One region of the Staphylococcus sp. NRL 16/872 genome, then DNA from elsewhere that is predicted to be linked to it. Evidence: riboswitches for the same ligand, from Rfam matches in the RefSeq annotation. Region 1 holds a riboswitch; the other holds the start of a gene.
What was found. A riboswitch is a leader RNA that binds a small molecule or an ion and turns the genes downstream of it on or off. The one in region 1 is predicted to bind thiamine pyrophosphate.
Positions count from the first base shown of each region.

Region 2: linked by a shared signal. The riboswitch ahead of tenA (thiaminase II) and the one ahead of MT340_RS00750 (ECF transporter S component) in region 1 are both predicted to bind thiamine pyrophosphate.

Region 1 is NZ_CP119327.1:156,522-159,981, forward strand. Features, by position in the region: gene MT340_RS00745 (LuxE/PaaK family acyltransferase) at 1-864, opposite strand, end outside; TPP riboswitch at 935-1,034, opposite strand; TPP riboswitch at 1,138-1,237, shown strand; gene MT340_RS00750 (ECF transporter S component) at 1,335-1,907, shown strand; gene MT340_RS00755 (DUF308 domain-containing protein) at 2,051-2,563, shown strand; gene MT340_RS00760 (3M3SH-releasing C-S lyase) at 2,715-3,460, shown strand, end outside.
Region 2 is NZ_CP119327.1:857,394-860,853, reverse strand. Features, by position in the region: gene thiM (hydroxyethylthiazole kinase) at 1-144, opposite strand, end outside; gene thiD (bifunctional hydroxymethylpyrimidine kinase/phosphomethylpyrimidine kinase) at 137-958, opposite strand; gene tenA (thiaminase II) at 951-1,640, opposite strand; TPP riboswitch at 1,722-1,823, opposite strand; gene MT340_RS04125 (transglycosylase family protein) at 1,916-2,632, opposite strand; gene MT340_RS04120 (single-stranded DNA-binding protein) at 2,999-3,397, opposite strand.

The DNA of each region.
Region 1 (3,460 bases):
TGGGTTAACTACACGAGTTCTACACCAATGAGGAGCATATTTAATCGATGAAGATATTTCATTCCCTTTATCATAAAATTGTGTGCTTAATTCAGTGACACCATACATATTGATACACATATCTTTGGGAACATTAAATATATTTGATAATTTCTCATAAAATTCTTGTTGAGGTAACTCTTTAGAACGATTTTTGTAACCTCCAGTATCTAATATGCGACTGCCTTTAGGTAATTTAAAAGATAGATTATGATCTTCTAGATATTCAATTAAATGAACAATACTATAACTTGCACCAAGTAAAGAAAATGGTGTTTCATTTGTTTCAGATCGTCGTAAAGCTTGAATAAGTTCTGTGTATTGAATACCGTTATTATCTATATAAGTAGCACTATCCTTCGTTCCAAATGTGGACTTTGCTACTTCAAGGTAATGCGCTAATGAAGAGTTTGGTAATGCTTTAGGAGTAGGAAATAATATCGCCATCTCAATCTCACTGTAATCTGGAAGAAACATTTTTTTGAAAAAAGATGTCATAGCTAAATCGTAAACATCTAAATCTTTATGATAATTTTTACCTTTAATTCCGCTTGTAGTACCACTAGTCATATAGATAAATTGTGTCTCTTCAATCGGTACAGCACTAAATGTCGCATGTTTGAAAGCATTAATTGGTACAGCCGGAATATCTTTCCAATCGTTAATTGTTTGAGGTGTTTTACCTTGAGATAAACAAAATTTTTGATAATCACGGTTTTCGTTATATTGAAATTCAAATAGCTTTAAAGCAACTGTCGGGAAATCATCTGAGCTTCCATATTCAATAAATTGATAAATATACTGTTTTATTTGTTCAAAGTTCATTTATATCTACTCCTTTATTAAAAAAGCAGGAATGCACTACATAAGTGCTTCCTGCTTGAGTAGAAATAATAATTATCTACAATCACTTTCCTTCGTTGGTATTAACCATATCAGGTTCGATGGTTGAAGTTAGCAACTTCTCTCAGCAAAAAGCACCCATAGTGACGACCTTTATTATTTATTATTAATTCTATTATATTAAAACATTAATTGAATGGCAAAATTAAATTTTGACAAAAAAATAAAAGAAATCTATATTTAAATTATAGTAGATATAAGTACTAGGGGTGTTTTAAAAACTGAGATGGAGTAATCCAAACCCTTTGAACCTGAACTAGTTAGCACTAGCGTAGGGAAGTGTATATCACATCTAGGATACATATATACTTTTACAGTTACGCAAACTATCTAGTTAGATATGTTTGTTTTTTTATGTACTTTTCTACTCAATTCATAAAAGGAGTTAGAAAATGAAAAAATTAAATTTATCAGATATTTTGGTTACTGTTTTAATTAGTTTTATCTTCGGTTTAGTATATAAAGGAGTAGGCTTAACGGTAGCAGCATTGAAACCATTGGGTCTTCATCTAGATCAAATTGCTTATGGACTATGGTTTATAGCAGCGATTGTTGCATTCTTAATAATACGTAAACCAGGTGTAGCTTTATTAGCAGAACTAGCTGCAGGTTCTGGAGAGACTATTTTATCAGGAGATATAAATATGTCTATTTTACTCCACAGTTTAGCGCAAGGTTTAGCTTGTGAAATTATATTTTTAATATTTAAATATAAATCAACTAAACTGGCTGTAACTATGTTAGCAGGCGCTACGGCTGGAATTTTTACTATTCCTATAGATTGGATATTTAACTATTTAGGAAATATGGCAATGTGGAATATTATCTTACTTTACTCAATCAGAATAGTTAGTGGAACATTACTTTCGGGAGCATTAGGCTATTATATTGTGAAAGCTTTAGAAAAAACAGGCGTAACAAAACTATATCATAGCGCCTCAAAAGAAGATTTTGATGAATTATAAACTATTTTTTATAGGTTTTTTCTAGAAAATGTTACTTTAGCAACGATGTCGTTCATGTGAAAGATATGATTAGGTAGAATTATTGTGCTTTCCAATTTGTTCTATTATACTGAGTAAAAAATTATGTAGAGAGAAGGAATTTTTTGGCACAAAACAACGACAAATTAAAATGGTCAAGTTTAATTATGGGCACGTTACTCCTCATAGTAGCGATTATTATATTTAGCTATCCCGTGAAGAACTTTTATACATTAACATGGCTAATCGGTTTATTCATTTTCATTAATGGTATCATCCAGCTCTTATTCCGACGTGCAACGAAAGCATTAGCAGGAGGCAGTTCAGGACTAATCATCCTCATTGGTATTATTGATATTATTTTTGGATTATTAGTAGTCTTTAACGTAGGCGCCAGTTCTGAATTCTTTGTCTTCATGTTCGCGGCATGGTTTATTGTAAGTTCAATCATTGGTTTATTTACAATTTCTCATCAAAATCGCTTAAGATTTTTATCAATTATTGTAAACATTCTAGGTATTATTTTAGGAATTATTTTATTATTTAACCCAATGATGGGCATGATCTTCGTATCATTAATGATTGCCGTCACATTTGCAGTATTAGGCATCACATATATTATTGATGGTCTAGCTTAATTAATTCTAGAAAGCTATTTTCTCAGTACTTGAGGGAATAGCTTTTTTATTTTAAATAAGTGCTGTAATGCTCTTAATTTTTATAAATGAATTTAAAAATAATAAGTATTAAAATGATATTTAAGTAAAACAAATTTCAGGAGGAAGTACTTTGACTTACAATTTTGATGAAATTATAGAACGTCGTTATACCAATGCGATGAATGTGGAAGGTTACAAAGGCTATTTATTTGGAGATACTGATGTATCAGATATAGAAAATAATGATGAATTAATTCGCATGTGGGTTGAAGATATGGACTTCGCAACACCAGATGTAGTTTTAGATGCTATACGTGACAGACTCGATAAAAAAATTCTAGGATATACCAATATATTTGGCTCAGACTATTATGAAGCTTTTGTTTCATGGACTGAACGACGTTTTGGGTATTCTTTTCCTCAAGAACAACTCGTCTTCTCTCACGGTATTGTGGCCGGCATCATAGAATTAGTAAGTTATATTTGCGACGAGGAGGACAAAGCACTAATCCTTACACCAAGTTATGGCCCATTTAAAATGGCATGCGACAGAAATAAAGTTTCAACTGTTTATTCACCACTCATTAATAAAGACGGTTATTACGAAATTGACTTTGAAGATGTCCGTAAAAAAGTAGAAACAGAAAATATAAAACTATGTATCTTCGCTAACCCACATAACCCAACAGGTAGAGTGTGGTCAGAAGAGGAATTAAAACAATTTGGAGAAATTATGCAAGACAATGATGTGTGGGTCATTTCAGATGAAATTCACTGTGACATTAAACGTGCTGGCCAAACGCACGTGCCGTTTGCTAAAGCAATGCCAGAGTACGATAAGATCATCACAACAATGTCTCAAAGTAAAGCTTTCAA
Region 2 (3,460 bases), 700 kb from region 1:
CTCTTCTGCCTCTTCAGGTGCTTCACTCATTGCTGGGCTTGCTCCAATACTTAATAAACCATTTGCAGTAAAGTTTTTAACGACATCATTGGTATAACAAACAACTAATGGATTTTCATTTCTTAATTTCTCTAAATTATTCATCATCTAATCCTACTTTCTTCATATATGCAAAGTGGTTAACTGGTCCACGACCTTGGCCAATCTCAGGTGTATATTCAATACTTAATGAAATAAATTCTTTAGCTTTTTTAACCGCTTCATAAATTGATTTGCCTTTAGCAAGTTCTGCTGTTATTACTGCTGAAAATGTACAACCAGTACCATGCGTGTGTGGCGTATCAAAGCGTTTATTTTCAAATGTATAAACGTCGTCTTTAGTAAATAGGAAGTCTTTAGCGTTATTTAAATCAGCTGAATGTCCACCTTTAATCACTACGCCTTTACTACCAATTTCATTAATAAAGATGTGTCCTGCTTTACGAATACTTTCTTCAGTATCGATTTTCAGACCTGTAATTTCTTCTGCTTCAGGTATATTAGGAGTTACAACATCAGCTAGTGGTAATAACGTACTTTGTAAATGTTTTTTAGTCGCATCATCCATTAGAGAGTCACCACTTTTAGCTAACATAACAGGATCAATAACGTATGGAATATCAGAATGTTTTTTTAAATATTCTTGTACAAGTTCCATTGTCTCGTGCGTAGCAATCATACCTGTTTTAATTGCTTGTGGTAATTCATCATCGAATACGCTATCAAGTTGTTCTTTAACCCAACTAGTCTCTAAATTATGAATATGTTGAACGCCTTTAGTGTTTTGAGCCACAATGCTAGTGATTGCAGCCATACCATAGACACCACAAGCATGGAATGATTTTAAATCTGCCATTACACCAGCACCACCTGATGGATCAGTGCCTGCTATAGTTAATGCAATTTTTGGTTTATTCATGTTCTTTTCCTCCGAAATTCCATTTTTCATCGATGTATGCCATATTAAAGAAATTGCGTTCATGAATTGTACTTTGTAAGAAGCTTTCTTTAATATCATTTTTTTCTTGGTCGCTACAATTTTCTGTTAGTTCATCTAACATGCGATCAAACACCTCAATTAATGGACGCATTTCTGTACTATAAAAATCAAACCATTTTGCAGTAATGACATCTCTATTTAAATTTTGGTCTTCTAATGCCATTTTAGCTATGACTTCATAGACATATGGACATGGTGCCATTGCAGCAATTGTATATGCAGCATTTTCATGAGCATAAGCATGGTAATACATATGTTTGATGTAATGATCTCCACTTGGTGGCCAAACTTTTTCACGTACAATTTCTTCGTATGGTTCATTAATAAAGTCTGCTAAAATTTCATGTGCTTCTACTTCACCGTCTAACATAAATTCAATTTGTTCTACTAAAAATTTTACATCAGTCATTGTAGGCGCTTTAGGAATTAATAATGCGTATAAATTAGTAAATTCTTTTAAATATGAAGCATCTGCACGTAAATATTGACGCACAGCTTGTTTAGATAATTGTCCTTTTAATAAATCTTGAATAAATCCATCGTTATAAATTTGTTCAATAATTGGTTGTGATGCTTCTTTTAATTCAGTTGAAAAGCTCATCATAATTCCTCCTTAAATATATAAAAAAACTACATTCCCACCTAGCAACGCAGAAATGTAGTCATCCTTTAAAAAGCATGTAAAATTACATAACTACTTTCCTACGTTGGTACTAACCAAATCAGGTTATAAGGGTCTGAACATTCATCTCAGCCATTGTGGTTGGCTCCCCTAGTAGTTTTATTTTATTAATTTTACATTATCAAACAGATATTCATTTTTCAATTAAAAAGCCGGAATATTTCATTAATGGAAATATTCCGGCTGTTTCAAATTTAAGCAGTTACCCAATGTGATGGGCCTTCAGTATTATATAATTTTACAGCTGTAGCATCTTGAACACTTTCAGGTGCTTGAGCTGGTGATACACCTTTATATTCATCAGGTGCTACTGTATCCCATGTAGATTGTAAGAATTGATATTTACCTGCTGCACCAGAACTTGGGTTGACAGCATGAATATCACCACGAGATTCACGTTGTGCGATTTGTTGTAAATGTTCGTTTACATGTACTGAAGAACCACTTGAAGCTGTATTTGTTGTATTGTTACTTGTTGATGCTTGTTGTGGTTGTTGAGATTGATTTGTTTGTGGTGCTTGTTGAGTTTGAGTTGGTTGTTGTTGACTAGTTTGTGTTTGTGAAGTTACCACTTTACCTGAACTTTGATTATTAGAAGTTGAAGCTTGTTGGCTTACACCTTGTTGTTGTGTTGCTTGTGAAGATTGACCAGTTTGACCTGATTGATTGTAGTCCCAACTCCAATTACTACCATCTGATTCAAAGTGGTAAGTGAAGCCATTATAATCAAATGTCATATTATAAGCACCTTGTTGAATAGGGCTATTGTTTAATGATTGATCATTTGATTGAGCTAGTTGTGCTAATTCAGCTTTATTGATTTGAGATTCACTTGCATCTGCATGACCCGCATTTCCAGCTGCTACTCCTAGGCCTACTGCTAATGTTGAAGCAATAATAGTCTTTTTCATAGTGTATATGCCCTCCAATATTTTTTCTTAATCAATTAATTTACAAACCCTACTGTAACATCTGAAGAGCAAGCGCAAGTTACAGCCAAATAAAAAAGAAAGTATCTTTTTTACATAGGAATTACATTAAAATCGTTCTTAAATTAATTAAAAATTCGTTTACAGTTCTTTCATGCCAGTTTTGAAGAATATACGTTAGATTATTATGTATGTAATAAAACTGAAATTTTTCAAACAATTATCGCAAAAATTAAGAACCTCTCCCTATTAATCGAAATCAATAAAGAGAGATTCTGAGTATAATTGAAAGATGTTATATATAAAATAGAAAAGATTGGAGTTAAAGTTTAGAGAGTTGATTTGAATTTAATTAATATTAATAATGTCTAGATTATCTAGGGGATAAGTGTCTTCAATAAACGAGCTATTTGAGAGAATTTCGTTATTTTTAGATTGTGGGGACATAAATTTTATAGTTTCTACATATAATTCTGTTACAAAATGCGTTTGCCCTTCTTTTTCATACTTGCGTGAACGCATCTGGCCAGTGATACCTACTAATGAACCTTGACTAGTATATTTTTCGATATTCGTTGCTGTTTTGCCAAAAGCTTTACAAAAAATATAGTCACAAACAATTTCATTATTATCGTCTTTGTAATTACGTTCAGTTGCAACGCTAAAGGTAGCAATTTTCACCTCTTCCTTTTCATAGATTTGAGCATCTTTAGTCATACGACCTACAATTACTATCTTATTTAGCATGTGTCACCTCCTTCTAAATTTATATTAATGACATTTTAGGTATACGTCAAAACACCATTTTTC